One region of the Sulfurovum xiamenensis genome, then DNA from elsewhere that is predicted to be linked to it. Evidence: riboswitches for the same ligand, from Rfam matches in the RefSeq annotation. Region 1 holds a riboswitch; each other region holds the start of a gene.
What was found. Region 1 has a riboswitch for cyclic di-GMP ahead of PF327_RS03430 (DUF4382 domain-containing protein). Riboswitches for the same ligand answer to the same signal wherever they lie in the genome.
Positions count from the first base shown of each region.

Region 1 (8,058 bases):
GTGATGGTTGGCAAGATGTGGACCTAAATGAATCAAGAACCATTAATTTACTCGATCTGCAAGACGGAAACACGACACTATTAAATAAAGTTGAGTTACCCGCAGGAGAGATAGATCATGTACGTTTTGTACTCAATACAAATGAGTGTTATGTTGATCTGGTTGTTGGTGGCATGCAACCCTTAGAAGTTCCAAGCGGTGATCAAACAGGCTACAAAGCAATCGGAGGATTTACGATACCAGCCGGTGGTACAGTGAATGTTACAGCTGATTTCGATGTAAGAAAATCTGTGACTGTGACCGGTAATGTTAAGAAGAATGTAAATGTTACCTATAAGTTAAATCCTACTATCAAGATTATTGATAATATAGAAGTAGGTGAGATCAATGGTACAATGACATTGAATTTAGATGAAAATGTTTCATCAGTAATTGTCTATGCTTACGAAGATGGAAGCTGGGATTCTAATGAATCAAATGCAACCAATAATTTTGGAAAAGCAATTTTAAGTACAGATGCTACTGACGGAAGCTATACATTACCATGGCTTACTATAGGTACATATGATCTTGTAGTTACTTCACAGGATGTTAATGGTACTTTTAAAGACATCTTAGGATACTTTGATGATATCGTTGTATTGCCAGGTGAAACAACAAACCAGGACATTACGGACGAAACAATATCAACTACACTGCCTTAGGCCACATATTCCTCACTTATTAGAAGTGGGGAAACTCAATAAATAAATCTTAGCCTATGATTCTTCTTCACGCTCAAAGAGCTATTTAATCATTTATCTTATATAATAAGCATGTTTTATACGTTAAAGAGATATTTTAAATACTATTTGTTGTGCCAAACTTGTTGTGAAGCAAGGACGGAAAGCCATGGGTCTTAATCTTAAGATCGCCAGGTTGCCAAATACCATATGTGCGTATGATGTACTATGCTGTCTTTTCTCTTTACCTGTTTGAACTTTAAATATTATTTATTCAACCCTATTTTGTTGTGCCAAACTTGCTGTGAAGCAAGGACGGAAAGTCATGGGTCTTACATATGAAGATCGCCAGACTACCAAAATGAATTTTACTTCTTTTGTGCAACATTCAATTACACAAGGATATTTATGAAAAGATTTCAGACTCTGATCGGTATGATAGTATCGTTCACACTTATGACACTCATCTCTGGTTGTGGAGGCGGTGGTACATCTTCTACACCAACCGGTACTTTATCACTAAGCATGACAGATGCACCACCAAAATTAGAAGGAAATGTAACAGCGGTCAATATTGCTGTGATCGGTATTGAATACAATTATGAGGGAAATTGGGTCAATGCTGAAGAATTTGAGCCGAAAACTTTCAATCTACTTGATCTTCAAAATGGTAAATCACTGCATTTGGGAGATTTAGTACTTCCTGCTGGACACTATAAGGAGATTCGTTTTAAGTTGGCTATTCCTACAAAAGATACACCAGCTGAAATCCAAAGTAATCCAGACTGCAATATAACAATTGATAATGTTTCTTACCCATTGTTTACCCCTAGTGGTGCGGAAACGCAAAGTGGTTATAAGGGTAAAGGTGCATTTGATATTACAGCTGATGCAAAAATTGCAGTGACTGCTGATTTTGACATACATAAAGCAATTGTGGTTACAGGCAGTTCAACGAAAAATACAAAATATATTTTGAAGCCGGTTATCAGATTAGTTGTTACTGAACTATCAGGTATGATTAATGGAACAGTAGTAGATGCAGATGCAGAAAAATATGCGTCTTCTTCTTTAGTTGTTTATAGCTACAAGTCTGGTGAGTATAATTCAGATGAAACAGTTGCTGATGAGAATGGTAGTATTTTTCTGAATTCTGTAAGTGCAGCCGATGTCAATATGACGGATGGTAATTTTACGTTGGCATTCCTTGGTGAAGGAAATTACAGTCTTATTACGGCAGAGTACTTAGGTGATGTATTTCATGGTGTTGTGGATCAGGAAGATAATGTTGAAGTCTTGACAGGTGAAGTAACACCGGTGGATATTAATACTTCAGATAATACAATTTAATAATGTATTCCAGGCTACATACAAGGTATGGGTCTGGAGAGACGATAGAGATCAATGAGATGATCTCTATTGAATAAGCGCTTTTGTACTGAGTTCTACATCACACTTTTAAAAAACGATCTGCCCATCTTGCTGCATACGTTTGATAATACCTTTTGCCATCTCATGGCCTTGATAAGCAGCTTTTCTACACCATTCGATGGCTTTCTCTTTGTTCTCTTCACAGCCTAATCCCATGTCATAGAGTGCGCCTAGATTAAATTGGGCCTTTGCATTACCTACCTGAGCTGCTTTAGAGAAGAGTATGAATGCTTTTTTATAATCCTGATGTACACCACGACCTTCTTTGTACATGGCACCTAGGTTGTTAAAGGCATCGATGTTACCTCTTTTGGCTGCTTCTTCATACCAGAAGGCTGCCTCTGATTCATTCTTCTCACAACCTTCACCATTTTCAAGCATTAATGCCACTTCAAATTGTGCCAAAGGTACTTCTCTGGTCGCTGATTCCAGATAGTAGTCAAAGGCTTTTTTCGTGTCTTGGTTGACACCAAGCCCTCTAAAATAGAGGTACCCAAGGTAATAGTAGGATACAGGGTCCTTTTGTTTTTCTAGAGCAGAGTAGAGTTCAAGAGCCTTGTCGTATTCTTTTGCGAGTAATGCGTTGTACGCTTCTTGTGCTAGAGGAGTCATTATGCACCAAACCCTGCAAGTTCGTTTTGAACTTTTTCCATTTTAGCCTCTGCATCCTCTAACGCTTTTCTGTTCTCTGTAATGACTTGTTCAGGTGCATTGGCTACAAATTTTTCGTTATTTAGCATGCCACTGAGTTTTTGTATCTCTTTTTCGAGCTTCTCTTTTTGTTTGCTAAGTTTACCGATGATCGCACTTAGGTCGATCTCTTCAGTCGGGATATAGACTTCAAGGTTGTCAGATACGTCTGTTACAGAATTCTCTACTTTTGCATCTACAAATTCTATCTCTTCTACTTTTGCCAATTTCTGGATAAATGGTTTTGCTACATCCGTATCGATAGTTGTTCCAAGTTTGACATATGCCTTTGCGATCTTGGAGTTACCCATATCGATAATTACTTTGGCTCTTCTTATCGCAGTAATGGTCTCTTCGATGATAGCAAACGTCGCTTCTGCATCTGCATCCGCTTTAACCTCTTTAGGGAAGTTCATCACCATGACCGAGTCACCACTTTCCAATTCAGTACCAGAGAGTTTATGGTAGAGATGCTCAGAGATGAATGGCATGAACGGAGAAACCATCTTGAGCGTCTCTTTGAAGATCGCACCAAGTTCTGCGATAGACTCTTTACTTGCTTTAGAGTATTCGATACCCCAGTCACAGAATTCATTCCATACGAAACGGTAGAGTGCTGTTGCTGCTTCGTTGAACTTATATGTTTCCAGTGTCTCACGTACCTCTTCCACTGCACGAGAGAGGCGGCTTTGCATATATTTACCAAGCGGTGTCTTGATCTCTATATCCTTCAGATCTGCAAAAGTATCTACATTCATCTGCAGGAAATTTGAAGCATTATAGAGCTTGTTTGTAAAGTTTCTGAACTGCTCAAGATTCTTTGCACCAAGTTTAATGTCACGTCCCTGAACTGCAAGGAATGCCAGGGTAAATCTGATGATATCTGCAGAGTGCTCTTCAACCATATCAAGTGGGTCAATTACGTTACCCTTTGACTTACTCATTTTAGCCCCATGTTCATCACGAACAAGCGCGTGCATATAGATATCTTTGAATGGCAGTTCACCTCTGAAGTGCTCACCCATCATCATCATCCGAGCTACCCAGAAGAACATGATATCAAATCCTGTGATCAGCAGCGAGTTCGGGTAGAAGTCAGCCAGGTCACTGTCGTTGTATGTCCCTTCCATCTTGCCATTGTTTCCCCAGCCAAGTGGAGAGAAGGCCCAAAGTGCAGAAGAGAACCATGTATCCAGTACATCAGGGTCCTGGCGGATCTCGGTGCTAGCACAGTGAGGACAAGCTTCGGGGTTATCGTGTTTGTCAGCCCACTGGTGATCACAAGAATCACAATAGAATACAGGGATACGATGTCCCCACCAAAGCTGTCTTGAGATACACCAGTCACGAAGCTCATCCATCCATGCTCTGTAAGAGTTGAGCCAGTGAGGAGGGTGGAACTGTGCTTCACCCGCATAGGTCTTTTCGATGGATTTTTTAGCGACTTCACTTCTAACGAACCATTGTTTAGAGATGTATGGTTCAACAATATTTTTACATCTGTAGCAGTGTCCTACCTGGTGTTGGTGATCTTCAATTTTGACGATGTAGCCTTCTGCTTCAAGTTTTTCAACGATCGGCTTTCTGGCTTCAAGTCTCTCCATACCGGTAAACTCACCGCAGTATTCGTTGAGGATACCTTTTTCATCAAAGACTGTAATGAACTCAAGGTCATGTCTTTTACCTACTTCGTAGTCATTCTGGTCATGTGCAGGGGTGACCTTTACGATACCTGTACCAAACTCCATATCAACATGTTCATCAGCAATGATCTTTATCTTCCTGTCAGTAAGCGGAAGGATCACCTCTTTACCGATGATACCTTTGTAGCGCTCATCTTCAGGGTGCACCATGATCGCCGTATCCCCAAAGTACGTCTCAGGTCTGGTGGTTGCTACAGTGACATGTCCACTCCCATCAGCAAAATGGTAGTTCATATGATAGAACTTACCATTTACCTCTTCATGCTCCACTTCGATATCGGAAAGTGCACCATCATGGGTACACCAGTTGACCATATAGTTGTTCTGTACGATCATACCTTCGTTATAGAGGTGGACAAATGCCTCTTTTACCGCTTCTTTAAGACCTTCATCCATGGTGAAACGCTCTCTGCTCCAAGCAGGTGAAACCCCGAGCTTTCTCATCTGGTGAACGATCGTACCGCCTGAGTACTCTTTCCACTTCCATACTCTTTCAAGGAAAGCTTCTCTTCCTAGGGCTTCTTTAGTCGTTCCTTCAGCAAGCAGTTGCTTCTCTACGACATTCTGTGTTGCGATACCGGCATGGTCGGTGCCGGGCTGCCAAAGAGTCTTGTATCCATCCATTCTTTTATAACGTGTGATGATATCTTGTAGTGTAAATGTAAGTGCATGACCGATGTGCAGACTTCCTGTGACATTTGGAGGAGGCATCATGATCGCAAAGTTCTTGCCATCTTCTTGGATATTTTTGTTCCCCTCTATCTCAAAATAGCCACGATCTTCCCATATCTCGTAGTAATGGTCTTCTACTTCTTTTGGATTATATACTGCTTTTTTTTCGGTTGTTTCGCTCATAACTTCCATTCCTATCTATTATATTGCCGCGATTATAGCGTAATGGTGCTTTTTGTTTTATGGGCGTGTTTAAAAGAGGGGGGTTTTATTTTTTTTATGCCATTGGATAATAGCATGCCATGCTTCTTCTGCATTATCGACGTAAGTTATGATATCTAGATCATGAGGCTCAATGGCATCTTCTTCCTCTAAAAATTCAAAATCAATCATACGATTCCAATACTCTTTACCAAGTAAAATAATGGGAATAGGGGGTGTTTTTTTTGTTTGTATCAGTGTTAATACTTCAAAGAGTTCATCCATGGTACCAAAACCACCGGGAAAGACAACCAGTGCTTTGGCACGTTGCATGAAGTGGAGTTTCCGCATAGCAAAATATCGAAATTGAAAACAGAGTTCGGGCGTAATGTATGGGTTGGGGAACTGTTCATGTGACAGTTCGATATTGAGACCTATAGATTTGGCACCTACATCAGATGCTCCACGGTTTGCTGCTTCCATGATACCCGGACCACCTCCTGTCATTAAGGTGACGTGCGCATCTTCAGGGCATTTACCGCTTTTCCCCACCAGTTGACCGAATTTACGGGCTTCATCATAGTAATGACTCTTTCTTACACTACTTTCCGCTTTTTTAAGGGCAAATAGAAGTGCTTCTGATTGAGGTGAACTCTCCAACTCTTGTTCGATCTTTTTCAATGCTTTTAACGCCACATCAAATTCTACGATACGTGCACTGCCAAAGACAACGATCGTATGATCAACACCTTGCTTTTGCATCTTGACCTCTGCTTTGAGATAGTCAAGCTGAAGTCTTACCCCTCTGGCTTCATCAGAGTAGATAAAATTCTTATCTTCCTCTGCGATTTCATAAGATGCATCATTGATGATAGCTTTGATCTGTTGTAATGTTTCAGAATAATTATTGGACTTTTTTTTCATACGGATACCTCTAAAGTTATTATACATATTTTTTAACTGAATTACTTTGAATACTTTTAATGGTATAATTTTTTATAATCATTTTATAAAAGGCGTAGGATGAAAAATATAGCCATACTCTGTTCCGGTGGTGATGTTTCAGGAATGAATGCTGCTTTAAAGCGTTTTGTTGAATACAGCATTGGAAAAGGACTTAGACCCTATTTCGTTGATCATGGTTTTGATGGTTTGATAGATAACAACATCTATGAGGCATGTTACAGTGATGTTGCAGGTATTATTTCCAGAGGAGGTACCAAAATACACTCTTCCCGTTCAAAACGTTTTATGGAACAATCCTATCGTAAACAGGCAATTGATAACCTAAAATCTCATAACATAGGATATTTGGTCGTTTTGGGTGGTGATGGTTCATTTAAAGGGATGCAGGCATTGAGTGATGAGAGTGAAGGTTTAAGTTTTGCCGGTATCCCTGCTACTATCGACAATGATATTGCTGGAACAGAGTACTGTCTTGGGGTAGATACAGCACTCAATGTCATTAAGTATGCCATAGACTCAATCAGAGATACGGCATCATCCTTTAGCCGTGCATTTGTCATAGAAGCGATGGGTAGAGAGTCTGGATACCTGGCACTTGTCTCAGCACTGACCTCTGGGGCAGAGATGTGCTTAATACCGGAAATTCCCTATGATCTGGACAACTATAAATCATGTTTTCAAAAACAGAGGATAGAGGGAAGAGACTATTTTATCGCAGTGGTCTCTGAAGCTTTGAAAAACTCTGAAGAAGTCGCACAGTGGTTTGAAGAGGAGCTAGGAGTAGAATCCCGTATTACAGTGTTGGGTCACATACAACGCGGAGGGAATACTACCGTGTATGACCGCCTTATGGCTTTTCATTTTGTGACCCAGGCTATAAATGGATTGCTTGAGGGAAATAAGAGTTCAGTTATCTGTTATGGTGATGGTGGATTCAACCATAAAAAGATAGAAGAAGTAGCGTATAAAAAATACCAGATAAACCCGGAGTTGCTGAAACTCGGAAGAGAATTCGGTTGCCATATATAAAATATTATTTTCTAGTTCCTTTAGTATTACTGGTAAGTGCCTGTGCTTCCCCAGAGGGAGAGGTGATCGCACACATCCCGGAAGCTTCTGGTATAAGTTACTGCAGCAGCGATGATACACTTGTTGTCGCCAATGATGAAGGGACCTACTATAAGATCTCTCGAAAAGGAAAGATACTCCAACACACAAAGTTAGGAAAGTATGATCTAGAAGGTGTTGTATGTGAAGAGTCACAGATGATATTTGCAGTTGAAAATAAAGGAATGTTGCTTGTTGATACTCAGACAGGTGAAAAGAAGGAAATTCCTTTGGATACCATGTATCATGGAAAAAAGTTATCGCTGATTAGTAAAAAATCAGGGGTAGAAGGTATCACGAAAGTTGGCAACAGTATTTATCTGGCCAAACAATCCAACAAGAAAAAAAGATCATTCATTGCTGTAGTAAGATTGATGCCTTCTCCTTCAAAGATCGTTGATGTGATTGAACATCGTGTCGCTGATACTGCAGGACTTTGCTATCATGACGGATATCTTTATATGGTGAGTGATAAAAAGGATCTTCTGATCAAATATGATCTACAAAAGAAGAAAATCGTACAAAAAGTCAAATTAGCAAAGGGAGCCTGGGAAGGTATAGCCTTT
Region 1 is NZ_JAQIBC010000002.1:63,013-71,070, forward strand. It holds gene PF327_RS03425 (DUF4382 domain-containing protein) at 1-704, shown strand, start outside; cyclic di-GMP riboswitch class I at 849-926, shown strand; cyclic di-GMP riboswitch class I at 1,005-1,083, shown strand; gene PF327_RS03430 (DUF4382 domain-containing protein) at 1,131-2,072, shown strand; gene PF327_RS03435 (tetratricopeptide repeat protein) at 2,181-2,765, opposite strand; gene PF327_RS03440 (valine--tRNA ligase) at 2,765-5,401, opposite strand; gene PF327_RS03445 (LOG family protein) at 5,471-6,343, opposite strand; gene PF327_RS03450 (6-phosphofructokinase) at 6,443-7,414, shown strand; gene PF327_RS03455 (SdiA-regulated domain-containing protein) at 7,402-8,058, shown strand, end outside.

Region 2 (8,058 bases), on a different contig from region 1:
CACCCTTAGAGTACAATACAGTATGAATCTTACACCAGTGAACGACATAAACTTACCAGAACTCAGCATTTATCATCAGCTCAGAGACAATGCTTTTACCTCTGACAACAGTTTTATAGCAGACAGCCCCAAAGTAGTGAACCTGCTTCTCAAAACAGATATCACAGTTAAAAGTATTCTGGCAACACAAGAGTATTATGATACCTATGCACATCTCATCAAAGAAAAAAACATTCCTCAACTCTTTGTTGCAAGTAAAGCCCTTATGCAAAATATCGTAGGACACAAGATACACCATAATGTCATGATGCATGGCACACGCCCGGAACAAACACCACTGTGTGACCTTGATGATCAGATCATTATGTTAGATGAGATCAGTTCTACACAAAACATAGGCTCCATCGCACGCTCTGCTGCGGCTATAGGGATAAACTCATACTTACTGCCTTCACAGGGACCACACCCCTACTCCAGACGGGCACTTAGAGTCTCCATGGGACATGTAAGTATGCTCAAAACACATCTCTATGATGATATAAAAAAAACTATCCTAACCCTCAAAGAAAATGGATACCGTATCTATGCAGCAGAAGTCACTGCTGACTCTATACCTCTCTCCTCTGTCAAAGTCGTAGACAAATGGGTACTGCTCATGGGGCATGAAGGTTTAGGCTTGTCAGATGAAATATTGCATCTCTGTGATGAAGTAGTCACCATAGAGATGACAGAAGGGGTGAAGAGTTTTAATGTAGGGGTTGCAGCTTCCATCATGATGTATCAGTTTAAACACAATATTAAAAAATAATAATTCTAAATAAACTTAGAAAATACTGTTGCTTGTTAATTATATTTGTGATATACTCAAAACATATTAATTTATCAGGGAGAATATCATGAAACGTGTAGCGATGTTTATAATAGCGGCTCTTGCAATGGCAGGGTGTACAACTAAAGAGGACTTTGTTTTATTCCATGATACAAATATAAGTCAACCGAATGCGGGGAAACAGGTGATTGACTTAACCAGTGTTGCCAAATATGAATATAAGATCCAACCACATGATAGAATATCTATTACGATGTATAATCATCCTGAACTTGGTACAACAAGTACTGCAAGCCAAAGAGAAGATACAAGAGGTGTATTAGTTGATGCAAATGGATATGTTAGACTACCACTTGTGAAAAATGTACATGTTGCCGGACTTTCTCAAAGAGCGGCACAACAAAAGATAGAGAAAGCATATTCTGCCTTTCTTGAAGATGCGGAACTCTATTTGGAAGTGCTAAACAAGAGAGCGTACATTCTAGGTGAAGTAAAAAAACCTGGTGAAGTAAGACTCTTTAACGAGAAAGCTACACTTTTACAATTGTTGGCTCAAGCAGGTGATCTGACAGATTCTGCGAACAGACATGCCATCGTTGTTTTAAAAAACAGATACAATAAAGTCTATACTGAGACTGTTGACCTAACAGGTCCAAACTCGATCAAATTAGCCAACCTAATGATCTATCCTAACGACATAGTTTATGTAGCTCCAAATGATATAAAATCTATCAATGTTGGAATCAGTGAAACTAATCCGGGACTACAACTCATAGGAAATATTATACAACCAGCAGTTCAGGTTAAATACTTAGGTGATTAATGAAAGAGATGTAGAGAAATAAGACGATGTTAAAAAGCAATGATCGTACATTGAATAATGATGAAATTGAGGTCAAAGAACTTATTCAGACGGTCTTGCAATACAAATGGTCGATTTTATTCATTACGTTCATTGCATTAATAATAGCGTCTTTTTTTCTGTATTTTAAAACAGACATTTACAGTTCCTCTGCTACGATTGAAGTCAAATCTGTTGATGGTGGAAAAACAGGAGGTATGACCCAAGCTGACTTTTTAGAAGGAGCATTCTCTGGGTTTGGAAGTTCGAATGTAGATAAAGATATAGAAATCTTAAAAACTTTTCATGTTAATAATCTAGTACTTAATAAAATAAATTTTCATACACGCTATTACATAGATAGTGGATTTAAACAAGTTGAACTCTATAATAATTCACCAGTCACAATTAAAGATGTTACTGTATTAAATAGAAAGATCACAGGTAGAAAAATTAAACTTATTCCTGTAGAAGATGGTTTCCATCTTCAAGTGGACAATACAGTTATAAGCAAAATATCGCATGTACTGTTTGGTAAAGAATTGATAGAATTTGATGATACACAAATCTATCATTATGGCGAACCTCTTAAAAATTCCTATCTTGAATTAACCGTTGAAACAAAGAGTACAATAACAGAACCAGTTTATTTTATCTTATTTACAAATAACAGACGAATATTTGAAAACTTAAAAGGTAATCTCGAGATTACACAAGTCACCTTAGATGCACCACTTATCAATATTACCTATAAAGATAACATCCCCCAAAGAGCAGATGCTTTTGTTAATGAAATTGCTGAAAGTTTCATACTCCAAAGTGTAGCTGAGAAGACTAAAGGTAATGACAGAATCATAAACTTTATCGATCAACAACTCAAAGAGATAAAAAGAAAACTAGATGATTCTGAAAAAAAATTAGAAAACTACAGAATAGAGAATAAAGCTATTGATCCAAAATTACAGGGGGCAACATATATTGAGGAATTAAGTAAAATTGATATTGAACTCTCACAGAATGAACTCAAAGAGATGTTAATGAAAAACCTTCTTGCCTTTATAGACAAGGGGGAAAATCTTGATGCAATGGCACCATTGTTAATAGAATTGAATGATCCTTCTACACTGGCCCTTATCACCAAGCTGCAAGAAGCTCAGATTCAAGAAGAAGGATTACAGGCAGAGTACTCCTCTAAACATCCCGGTTTGATTGCCGTACGAAAGCAAATCCGATATATTATAAAGAAACTTATATTAAATGTTCAAAATTTAAAGTCAAGTTTGATACATAGGAATGCAAATCTTGTAAAATTAAAAAAATCCTATGATAAAAACATTGAATCACTCCCCACACAAGAGAGAATTCTCATTAATCTACAAAGAAACTACGAAGTAAATGCAGAAACCTATAAATTTCTTCTTAGAAAAAAATCTGAAAATGAAATGATCAAAGTAGCAATCCTTTCAGATTATAGAGTCATTGACAATGCATATCACAGCCCTATACCTATTGGTTTGAAACCTTCTATGATACTTATTATTTCTCTTATGCTTGGTCTTATTTTAGGTATTGTACAAGCTCTGGTACGTCACTTCATGAATGATAAAATACAAAACAAACAAGATATCGAAGATCTAACTACATTGCCAATCTATGGTATCCTTCCTGCATTAAAGCAAAATGTAATTAAACTTGAAGTCTTTAAAGATCCCAAATCACCTTTTTCAGAGAGTTATAGAAGTTTACGAACAAACTTACAATTTACACAAAAAGTAAACCAAGCAAATGTTATATTAGTCACTTCAACTGTTGCAGGTGAAGGGAAAAGTACTACTGTAGCGAATTTAGGTGCTGTTTTTCAAATGGCAAATTATAAATCCATAGTCATCAATCTAGATTTGAGAAAACCTACGCTTCATCATTATTTTAATGCATCTAATAGTGTTGGAATAAGTACTTATTTAAGTGGAAAACATAAGGTTGGAGATATTATTCAGTCAACAGAATATCAAGACCTGGATATTATTGCTTCTGGGCCTATTCCACCAAACCCCTCAGAACTTATTCTATCAGATAAATTGGATGAATTGATAGATACATTAAAAGAAGTTTATGACTATATCTTTATAGACAGTGCTCCACTGGGTCTGGTAACAGATACGATGCATCTTATGCAATATGCTGATCTAAATCTCATTGTTTTTCGTGAGAATTATGCCAAGAAATCATTTGTTACAGACTTAAACAGTTTAGTCGAGAAACATGATCTTAAACATATAGGTTTAGTGATCAATTCTGTAGATGCATCCTCAAGTTCATATGGATATGGTTACGGCTATGGTTACGGCTATGGTACAAGTGATAAAAACCAGAAAAAAAATAAAATTATGGAGTTTGTTAGAAGAAAATTGAAATTGTAGCCCTAAAATTTTAAATTCTGAATTTAAATTACGCTATGTCTTACTTATGCAGGTTATGAAAAATACAGAGTGTATCCCTCTATTTATAAGGAAATTATGAATGAAAAAAAGAAAAGTTATTAACACTTTGATTAATACCGGTAGCTACGAAGAACTCATTGGTAATATTTTAGATCTTTCTAAAAACAGTCGTTCTAGTTATGTTTGCATTTCAAATGTACATATGGCGATCGAAGCATATTTGGATAAAACTTTTTGTAACATTGTGAATAGTTCTGATATCGCAACACCCGATGGTATGCCCCTAGCTAAAGCCATGAAGATGCTTTACAGTGTAGATCAGGATAGAGTTGCAGGTATGGACTTAATGCCTGATCTTATGCATATTTCTGAAGAAAAAGGTTTATCAATTTTCTTATACGGTTCAACCGATGAAGTATTAAAGGCTATTGTATCAAAGGCCAAGAATGAGTTCCCAAACTTAAAACTACATATATATTCACCCCCCTTTAGAACTTTGTCACATGAAGAAAAAGAGCATATAGTAAGGATCATCAACAAGCATAATCCTGATTTTGTTTTTGTAGCACTTGGATGTCCAAAACAGGAGAAATGGATGTCTGAGCATAAAAATAAAATCAATAGCTGCATGATAGGCTTAGGAGGAGCATTAGAAGTATATGCTAACTTAAAAAGTAGAGCACCACAATGGATGCAAAACTATTCACTTGAATGGCTTTATAGGTTGATTCAAGACCCCAAAAGATTGTGGAAAAGATATTTAGTGACTAATTCACTGTTTATTGGCCTGTTATTTGTCCAATTTATCAAAGTAAGGGTTTTTAAAGATGACTGAAAATATTTGTAAGGGGAGTGTTAATTAACAAGACCCCTCTCTTTTCAAAACTACTTTAATCGTTTTGATCAGTATAAATATATCTGACCATAATGACCAATTATATACATACCATGAATCAAGTGTCACTCTCTCATCAAATGTAAGTTTATTTCTGCCTGAAACCTGCCATAGGCCTGTAATACCTGGTTTAGCTTCTAAAATGATACTGGCTTGTTTCCCCATATCTTCTCTCTCCCTGGGGAGATAAGGTCTTGGACCCACAAAACTCATCTCTCCCTTAAGCACATTAATAATCTGAGCAAGTTCATCCAAAGATGTTTTTCTAAGTATTTTCCCTACTCTTGTAACTCTGGGGTCATATGATTTAAGTTTTTTGTATTTTTTCCACTCTGCTGCTGCTTCCTCATTTTCTTCTAAATATTTTTTTAGGATCTCATCGCTATTTTCATACATGGTCTGAAATTTAAAACATTGAAAATATGTACCATACTGTCCCAATCTTTTTTGAGAAAAAACGACTGGTCCTTTTGAATCAATTTTAATGAGAATAGCGATAATCATAACGACAGGTATATTTAAAGGTAACAGGATCAGTGCTATCAGTATGTCAAAAGTGTTTTTCCAAAACAGATTATTTCTTTTTCTTAAATTATTATTGAGTTCCAGTAAAAATGTATTGTTTGAGAGTACATGTAAAAGTTTGGTGTTTTGCATTGCTATACCTTTTGCATGTGGCACTATAATAACACGCCTTGAACACTGCTCTACTTCAAGCACTAAAGCAGAAATTTCTTCCTTCTCAAAATGTGGTAAAGAAATCAATGCAATATTGACATGATATTTTCTTGCTATATCACAGTAGTCTTTGATCTCACCCAAAACTTTATAATGTTCATTTGGGATATGCACTTCATTATTTTCAAGAGATCTACCATCATCCAAGAACCCTATTACCTTATATCCAAGAAAATGGTTTTTCATCATTTTATCAGCAAATTCTCTTCCTGGCCCATTATTCCCAAGTATAAGAATAGGCTCATACCATATTTTTAAACGATATAAAAGATTTTTACCATAGAGTCTAAACATAGGAAAGATCATCATACTAGTAAGCCACAGTAAGATAATGAATGACATGGATAAATGCTCCAGAAATCCAATAATAAGAGCTATAGTGGTAGATAAAATAAGTGATTTAACAAGAATTCGTGACTCTTCTGAAAAGGTTTCCCTTCTAGAATACAAACCTTCATAGCTTATAACAATTAAATATATGATAGACAGCCAAGCGTAGTCCTTTAAAGTACTAAGTTCAAGGGAATCTAGACTTAACACTTCAAAGGAGATTAATGTACTAAATGCATAGGCGATACCTACTGAAGTAAAAAAAGAGAGTGAATCAATTATAATTAAGCCGATAACAGAAAAAATATCATTTTTCCAAGATTTACGCCTTCTGTCTGTCCACATATAAATCACTCCAAACTACCAAATATTTATATTTTATATTATTACATCATAGCTAAATATATTATATTATCAAAATACAAAATGGTGAAGCAACAGTAATCTAAATTTATATTTCATCAAATAAATTGATTATAAACATATATTTTAATTTTATATTATTTTCAGTTTAATTATGTATTATTCCGGTACAACTATGATTTAAGATACTACTTAATCATAAGTTATATTAATAAAAGTATTAGGCCAAACCTGTTGTGAAGCAGGGACGGAAAGCTTCAGGTCTTTTGAAAAAAAGATAGCTGGGTTGCATTTATTTTGACATATCGTATCTCAAACGATGTCTCTTAATAAATTATAACTTTTATATAAAGTTTATAATCCTAATCCTAATAAAAATTCAGGCATGTGGGTAATATTGAGGTAATGCTCTTTCAATATAATTCCCACCAAGTTAGTGAGAAAAGCTAAACCTATTGTGAAGTAGGGACGGAAAGCCAAGGGTCTCATAATAATGATTCATGAGATAGCCTAGTTGCCTTTGTTGAACACAACAAAGTAATGCTATATTTATAGTGGTTTATTCAATTCTTCATAGAAGAACTCCCTCCCCCTACCTTTCAATATATTTTCTTCACAACAATACACGTTCATACACAGAAGGAATATAAACGAATGTTTAGACTTAACAATATCAAACATAATGTACTTATACTGTCTTTTGCAACATTGCTTGCAGGTTGTGGCGGTGGAGGAACAGCGACTACAACAGATTCAACTACAACAGATCTCACTACAGCCCCAACAGAAAAAGTAGTGAAGATTGATATCATTGTCACAGCTACAGAAGATTCTGCCACCATCGAATGGAATCCCTATGGATATACTACAAAATCTGTAGAGTATGGTACAAGTAATAAGTATGGTTCAGTAGTTACAGTACAAGAAGAAGGTACTGTAACCTTATCAAATTTACAAGCTGCTACAGAATATCACTATAGAACAGTCTCTGAAGATGAGCGAGGTAGACTCATTGTAAGTAGTGACAACACATTTACAACACTTGCAAGTACACAACCGATTGTAACTGATCCAGTTCCTACAGAACCAATTGTCACGGAACCGATCATAACTGAACCAGTGCCAACAGAACCAATCGTAACGGACCCAGCACCAACAGAAACAAACACAACAGAACCGACTGTCACGGAACCAGCGCCAACTAATCCAATCGTAACGGACCCAATTGTAACTGAACCTGCGCCAACTGATCCAGTCGTAACTGAACCGGCACCCGTATGTCAAAGTGGGCCTGCAATGCAACAAGGACAGGTTAAAGATAGTATTTCAGGTACTGGTCTAGCCGATGTTACAGTCACAATTGCCGGATGTACTACAAAAACCGATGCAAATGGATACTATACACTTAATAATATAGTGGTTACTGATGAAGCAGTAGTAAACTTTGAAAAAGAGGGATACCCTCTCGGTAGTACCAAGATCCAGATCACAGAGACATCCGGAGATGGTACAATTTCTACAAATTATCTAGAATATACTATGTATGCCTATAGTGGGGAATGGACTAATGGTAGAGTATGGACTTATGAGAGCCAAAGTGGAGCCACAGGTGGTGCAGTTT
Region 2 is NZ_JAQIBC010000007.1:53,111-61,168, forward strand. It holds gene PF327_RS09235 (TrmH family RNA methyltransferase) at 23-808, shown strand; gene PF327_RS09240 (polysaccharide biosynthesis/export family protein) at 897-1,652, shown strand; gene PF327_RS09245 (GumC family protein) at 1,679-4,090, shown strand; gene PF327_RS09250 (WecB/TagA/CpsF family glycosyltransferase) at 4,191-4,946, shown strand; gene wbaP (undecaprenyl-phosphate galactose phosphotransferase WbaP) at 4,971-6,419, opposite strand; cyclic di-GMP riboswitch class I at 6,652-6,731, shown strand; cyclic di-GMP riboswitch class I at 6,873-6,959, shown strand; gene PF327_RS09260 (hypothetical protein) at 7,092-8,058, shown strand, end outside.
Region 2: linked by a shared signal. The riboswitch ahead of PF327_RS09260 (hypothetical protein) and the one ahead of PF327_RS03430 (DUF4382 domain-containing protein) in region 1 are both predicted to bind cyclic di-GMP.

Region 3 (8,058 bases), on a different contig from region 1:
CACCAGAAACATTATAAACAGCCAAAGGTAATGAAGTGTTGTTCTTCACATCTCTTACCACATCAAGGTAAGCAAGTGCAGGTTTGACCATCAGGATGTCTGCACCCTCTTTTTCATCTTCTATACTCTCTTGAATGGCTTCATTTCTGTTCGCAGGGTTCATTTGGTAAGATCTTCTGTCTCCAAAACTTGGGCTCGATTCAGCCACATCTCTGAAAGGACCATAATAGGCTGAAGCAAACTTGGTGGAGTAAGACATGACAGGAAGGTTTACAAATCCTGCTTCATCCAATCCGTTACGTATGGCAGTGATCATCCCATCCATCATACCTGAAGGTGCGATCATATCGACACCCGCTTTAGCATGGACAACGGCTTGTGCAGCCAGGTTGTCAAGTGTAATGTCATTGTCAACCGTGTGGAGTACCGGGTCAAGTACACCGCAGTGTCCGTGGTCAGTATATTCGCAGAAACAGAGATCCGTAACCACAAACATATCAGGGTGTGCAGCTTTGACCTCACGTACCGTTTGTGCGATGATACCATGTTCACACAGTGCATCAGACCCTACAGAGTCTTTAGTATCCGGGATACCAAATAGGATGATAGAGTAGATACCAAGTTTTTTGAGTTCACCGCACTCTTTGACGATCTCATCAATGCTCATTTGGAAAACACCAGGCATAGAGGCTACCTCTTCTTTGATACCCGTACCGTTTTTTGCAAAAAGCGGGTAGATGAAATCATTGACATTGAGGTGTGTCTCTTGAAGGAGGTCTCTTAGGACGGGATTGATTCTTTTTCTTCTAAAACGTGCGAACATAGTATTCCTTGATTGTTGTAGTGACTGATCATGTGAGCTTTTTACTGTAGAAACACAGCGTTAGCGTAGCAAAAAAGGGTTTTATTCTTTTTGCATGATAATTAAATATGTATTTTACACTAATTATGGATTATTAATTATTAATTGTCCATTCTTAAAGTATAATCTCATCATGATTACTATAGATATATCACAAATCGCTACGTTACCAACCAAATATGGCATATTTAAAATACAAGCATTTAAAGAAGTCACAAAAAATGGTGAAGGTAAAGAGCATTTGGCCATTTTTACAGATAACTTATCGGATGAACCGATCGTACGTGTACATTCTGAATGTCTGACCGGTGATGCACTTGGCTCAGTGAAGTGTGACTGTGGCGAGCAATTGCAATATGCACTGGAACTTATTGCAAAAGAGGGTGGAATGATCATTTACCATCGTCAAGAAGGACGGAATATAGGATTGCTCAATAAAGTGAATGCCTATGCTCTCCAGGATGCAGGTTTTAACACTGTAGAAGCAAACCATCAATTAGGATTTAAGGCAGATGAACGTACCTATGAAGTGGTTGAGTTCATTTTACATCATTTTGGCATTAAAAAACTCAAACTGCTGACCAATAATCCTAAAAAGATAGAGAGCCTGGGTGACATTGAGATCATAGAACGACTTCCTATCCAGATCACGCCTAATCCTCATAACGAGGGGTATTTACAAGTGAAAAAAGACCAGATGGGACATCTGCTTTAACGTCATTACTAAAAAAATATCAATTTTTATGATATACTCATAAAAATTGATAAGATAAATGCTACACCTGTTGTGAGGCAGGGTCAGAAAGCCATGGGTCTTTCATACTATCATTTGATAGTAACAGAGAAGATTGCCAGGTTACCTAACTTAATGTACGGAATAAAACAATAGGTTAAGATGACAGGCAAGTATACATTTAAAACACTCCATGATCAGATAAAGGCACAAGAGAGAGATTTTTGGCGTACCAACCTATTGGGGATAGGTGCAACGTTGCTTTTGCTTCCTATACCAATGCTTATGCCTCTTTTGATAGACGAGGTCCTGCTCGGGCATCCAGGGAAGATGACAGAATTCATTTCCAGTATCTTTGGGAATTCTGAAGTTTGGTTGTATATCTCTGTGATACTCGCAGTGATACTCACATTGAGATTTCTAGCATTTTTTTTGAATAACAAAAAAACTTTCTACGCAACTAAAATCACACAAAAGATAAGTTATCTACTACGACATCGAATCTTACATCATTTAGAACGTATCTCACTTTCAGAATATGAGTCACTGAAGTCGGGGAACATCGCTTCAAAGAGTGTGCAGGATGTAGAGAGTATCAGTGGTTTTTCCGGACAGATAGTTACCACACTCTTGAGTGCTTCTCTCATGCTGCTGGGTATTGCTGTGATCATGCTTTGGATGAACTGGGTCTTGGCATTATTGGTGTTTTTACTCAACCCTTTTTTCTTAGCTTTTTCTAAACTTTTGGGACGTAAGACAGGAGAACTGCTTCGACGTCAATATAAAGCCTATGAAATTTATCATGAACTCCTCAATGAAACTTTAGAACTATTTGTACAAGTACGTGTAAGTAACCAGGAACGAAGCTTCTTTGGTATTCTTCAGGGACATGCAAAAGAGATCGAGTCGGCATCACTTGACTATGGTTACAAAGCTTCTGTTGCACAAACTTCATCTACACTTTTGACCAATACGGTAGTGGATATCTTTCGAGGACTGGGTATAGCTGCAGTGGCATATTCAGATTTAACCGTTGGAATGATGATAGCTTTTCTTTTTTACCTTTCTACGCTTGTTTCTCCTATGCAGCAATTGATGGGATTGGTCATCTCCTATCAAACTATCAAACCGGCACTTGAACGTATCAATACATTACTTACTCTTTCCCATGAGCCACATTATCCACATGAGTGTAACCCATTTGAAGATAAAAAAACGACTTCCCTAGAATTAAAAGAGATATCTTTTTCCTATGGCAATGGGAAAGAAGTACTGCATAATATTAATTTAAAAGCAAAAGAAGGGCAAAAGATCGCACTCATCGGTCCAAGTGGAAGCGGGAAAACAACCATTGCTCAAATCATGGTAGGGTTTTATCCTTCACATAGGGGAGAGATACTTTATGGAGATGTTCCTATAGAGAAGATAGGCTTACCCATTGTACGCGAGAATACGGCACTCATGCTACAAGAAGCACTCTTTTTCAACGATACTATTCGTATGAATCTCACTCTTTTTAAAGAGAAAAGTGAGACAGAGATCTACGAAGCACTGAAAGCTGCACAACTTGAAGAGTTTGTAGCCAAATTAGAAGATGGATTGGAAACGTGTATCGGTAAAAATGGTATCCGTCTCTCTGGTGGTCAGCGTCAGCGGCTCGCCATCGCCAGGTTGATACTTTCAGATCCAAAGATCGTTATATTTGATGAAGCAACATCTGCATTGGATAACGAAACAGAGTATCATCTCTATGAAACACTGGAGGCATTTCTTAAAGGTCGTACCACGATTATCATTGCACACAGAACGACAACGATCAAGCAGGCAGATCATATCTATTTCATTGATGATGGGTATGTAAAGGCAGAGGGAAGTTATGAAGAACTTCGAAAAATAGGACTGATACAGGCAGAGTTTGATGCTGAGAAAAATACAACAATTTGTTAACTTAACAAACAAAGAGAAAAAACTCTTCTTGGAAGCCTATATGATGCTTGGCATCATGCGTGCAGCGATTTTGAGTGTCTCTTTTAAACGTTTAACCCATTCTTTGGAACATCAAAAAAGCAAAGGTGAGATGACTCCATTAACGGATGATGAAATGCAGACCGCTACTTTAGTGGGGCAGACAGTTACTAGAGCCGCTGCGCATACTCCCTGGGAGAGTGCTTGTCTGGTACAGTCACTTACCGCTCAAAAAATGCTGCAAAAACGCGGTATTCCAGGGGTCTTTCATCTAGGGGTAGCAAAAGATAAAAATGTTGAAGAGAAGATGAAAGCACACGCCTGGTCTCAGTGTGGCGATGTCATACTTACGGGTGCTAAAGGATATGAAGAGTTTACAGTGATTTCGACGTTTGAATGGGGAAAAGAATGACAGTATACGGTACAAAGATCAAAAGTGATATCGACTTTCCCCTAGATCTATCTCATGAGACCGCTTCACGGTATGAAGTAGAACTTTCTGCAAAAGTACCTGATGTCCTTAAAAGTGCCATCACCTGTGGTTTTCCATTATACTGGGCCCATGGTCGTAAGGTCTATCTTTACAGTGACCGTGTATTTAATGGCAGTGAAACAGGGCAGCCTTGGTGTTATGAAGTCAAGGATGTGGTCCGATTTTACTGGCTTGGCGGAGAGAGGAAGATCTACTATGAAATAGGTGAAAAAGGTAATGTAAATCTGTTGAGTTTTTGGTTTGTTCATCTGCTTTTACCACTGTTCATGACATTGGAGAATATGTATGATTTCCTCCATGCCGGAGCAGTGGAAGTGGAGGGGAAACCTATCTTTTTCATCGCTCCATCTATGGGTGGAAAATCTACAATGACAGACTACTTCATCAAACAGGGGCATACTCTCATCTCAGATGACAAGGTACCGACTTTCATAGATGACGGTAAGTTTATGGCTGTGGGGTCACATCCTTATCATAGACCTTACAGGAAATTTGAAGAGTTGGGGTATCGAGTTGAAAACTTTACTACACACTTTAAAGCCATTCATGCTTTTTATGCACTTAAAGGTGTAGAAGGCGATGCAGACATCACTATAAAAGAAATTAAAGGTTTTGCAAAGTTTGATTTTCTTCTGCCCAACTATCTCTATATGTTCTCTCATCTAAAACTGATACGACTAAAGTATCTTTCTCAGATGTTAAATAGCATAAAGGTTTTCCATGTGCAAGTACCATGGGATATGGAGAGACTGGATGAAGTCCACGATATGATTTGTGCTCATAGTAAAGAATTAAATTAAAATATAATACTTATTGTTATTTAAATATAACACAGTATAATTTTTTTCCAAATTTAATATAGTTATGATAAGTGTTAGATTAATGGAGTGTTACGAATATTTTAGGGAGATAAAGTGCCAATTTCAAAGAAGAATGACAATATGAAAAAATACAGTGAGAAAAAGAGTTATAGTGAACCACAATTAAAAGAGATAGGAAGAATAAAAGAATCAACTAAAGGTGGATCGCTTTCATTTCAATTTGATGGTTTTGGTTTTAGTTCTAATCAATCTTAGAATTAAATTTTATTTATGCTGGATATTATTTTTTCAAAAACTTCGCTTTATAATACGATAGATTTAAAAAATAAATTAGATATAGAAGATGCTAATCTCTCAGGGAATGTAATTCTTTGTTATGCTTATGAAGAGTGGGGAAATGATTTACTTTCTCATCTTGGTGGAGACTTTTCATTTGTTCTTTATGACTCTGAAAATAAGTACTATTTTTGTGCCCGTGATCCTTTGGGAGTAAAATCACTGTATTTTACCAAGACAGAAGATGGCTATAAGTTTTCCTCCAATATAGATGAACTTCTTAATCTTCCTCATATGCAAAAAAAACCAAATTTAAAATCTATGAGAACGATGCTTTATCAACGTACTGTTGATTATACTGACACCATGTATGAAGGGATCTATCGTCTTCCTCCGGGGCATATTTTGACTATCAAAGATGGGAAAGAATATCTAGAGCGTTATTGGTATCCTGAAAAGATTAAAATAAATTATGAAATCACTAAAGATGAAGCTACAAAAAAGTTTATTAAATTTTTTTCACATGCAATAGAGAAACGTGTTTCAAACTTAGACAAAACAGCTTTTGAAGTGAGTGGGGGATTAGACTCTTCTTCTGTCGTTTCTGTACTAAGTCAAAGTATTACTCCCTACAAAATTGATAGTTATTCTATGGACTTCAAGGGTTTAGAATGTGATGAAGGTAAGTATGTTGATAGTATTTTGGAAAAATATCACTTACATCATCAGAAAATCAGTACATCAAAACTAGATTATAAGAAAATATATTCATTAAATAATCTTTATAAAATCAGTCCAAATTGGCCTATAACTTTAACATTTGCCATGTCACTTCCTATGCTTGAGAAGATGAAAACTGACGGAAAAAGAATTGTTATCACAGGACAAGGAGGAGACCATCTTTTTACAGGAACTCCTTATATTCTATATGATTTGTTTAGACGTTTTAAATTTTTTACACTCTACAGAGAGCTAAAGTTTTATCCTAAGCCATGGAGTGTTATTAAAGCTTATATCATTAAACCTTTGTTGGGTGAAAGAGTTATTGATGTTATAAAAGTATTACTTGGTAAAAATGAGACAAATCCTTTTTTAAAAGAAGGGAGTGAGATAGAAGACCTGAGTCAAGTAGTTGGTATGAAAAACCCCGCATATCAAAACGATTTAGATATGATAACTTCGGCATTTTACTCTACAGTCATGGATGGTAACCTTTTTCACGCTGCAGAGAATCATTTTGGTATAGAGTACCGCCATCCTTATTTTGACCTTGAACTGGTAGAGTTTGCACTCTCTTTACCTCCTGAAATGAAATACAAACAAAGAACCATAAAATGGATATTAAGAAAAGCGATGGATGGAATTTTGCCAGACAAGATCAGAGATAGAAAAGATAAAGCAGAGTTCTCTGAACCCATCAGACAGCAAATTGATGCCATTGACCTTGGTGCCTTGCTTGATGACCCTTATATAGTAAAACTTGGTCTTATAGAACAATCGCTTATTGACAAGTACAGACAAGAGTATGAAGATAAAACGATTAAATATATTGTTATCCTTTGGACTATTATCAATATGGAATATTGGTATCGGTATAATTTTGAAAAGGGATCATTGTAATATCTATGATAGAAAACTAACAAAGGGACACATGTGAGTGGTATTTTTGGTATCTTTAACCGTAATGGTAGATCTGTAGATAAAAAGATCGTTGATACCATGCTTGAGGCTATGTCCTACTGGAAACCAGATGAGAGAGGGACATGGGTAGATGGTCCGGTAGCACTTGGTCATACTATGCTATGGAACACTCCCGAATCAAAACTGGAACATCTTCCAAATAGAAAAAAATCCCAAATCATTACTATGGATGCCCGTCTGGATAACCGTGAAGAGTTGGCAGAGAAGCTTGAAATGACAGATAGTCCGATAGATCAGATAACGGACAGTGATTTTATTCTTTCTGCCTATGAGAAATGGGGTGAAGCGTGTCCAAAGTATCTGTTGGGTGATTTTGCTTTTGCGATATGGGATGAAAAAAAGCAGCAGATGTTTTGTGCCAGAGATCATATAGGTATAAAACCATTTTATTATTATGTGGATGATAATAAGTTTATTTTTTCAAATGAAATTAAAGTTATTTTGTCCCATTTTGATATTAAAAAGGTACTCAATGATGATGCAATGGCTCATTATTTGAAGTTTGGTTTATTATCAGATTTAGATATGACTTTTTATAAAAATATATACAAGTTACACGCTGCAACAAGTATTACGATTATGGTAGATGAGAACAAAGAAGATACCTATTGGAAAGCAGAAGAATGTCCTAAAATTCACTATAACAGCTTAGATGAATACATAGATCGTGCAAAAGAGCTATTGGAGATGGCAGTAAATGTGAGAGTTCGTTCTATTTATCCAATTGCTTCGCACTTAAGTGGGGGTATTGACTCATCTTCAATAGCTGTATTGGCAGCAAGACAACTGGGTAAAAATGGCTATAAGCTGACTGGATTCAATTGGACCCCTGTCTTAAATGAAGATACAGATATGGATTATTTTGAATGGGGGAATTCCAAGAAGATTGCTTCACTTGAACATATTGAACATCAGGCTATTGATCTGTCAGAAGAAGACATTTTTGAATTGTACCAAACAGTTGATATAACACAAGGTGATAGCATAGCTTTCTGGTATGAACATCAAATACAGAAATATGTAAACAAAAAGAATATTAGGGTGATTTTATCTGGAACCGGTGGTGATGAATTCATTTCAAATAACAGCTATGGATATATCGCAGGGTTTTTTTGGAGGGGAGAATTTAAAAGAGCGTATAACGCATTACGTGTAGAAGGATTGAGATCAAGATATCCGGTTTTAGGTTTTATTAAAAGGTTTTACC
Region 3 is NZ_JAQIBC010000001.1:457,347-465,404, reverse strand. It holds gene hemB (porphobilinogen synthase) at 1-823, opposite strand, end outside; gene ribA (GTP cyclohydrolase II) at 996-1,577, shown strand; cyclic di-GMP riboswitch class I at 1,628-1,726, shown strand; gene PF327_RS02405 (ABC transporter ATP-binding protein) at 1,758-3,542, shown strand; gene PF327_RS02400 (lasso peptide biosynthesis B2 protein) at 3,514-3,972, shown strand; gene PF327_RS02395 (phosphoenolpyruvate carboxykinase (ATP)) at 3,969-4,853, shown strand; gene PF327_RS02390 (hypothetical protein) at 4,968-5,129, shown strand; gene PF327_RS02385 (asparagine synthetase B family protein) at 5,145-6,770, shown strand; gene PF327_RS02380 (asparagine synthase-related protein) at 6,804-8,058, shown strand, end outside.
Region 3: linked by a shared signal. The riboswitch ahead of PF327_RS02405 (ABC transporter ATP-binding protein) and the one ahead of PF327_RS03430 (DUF4382 domain-containing protein) in region 1 are both predicted to bind cyclic di-GMP.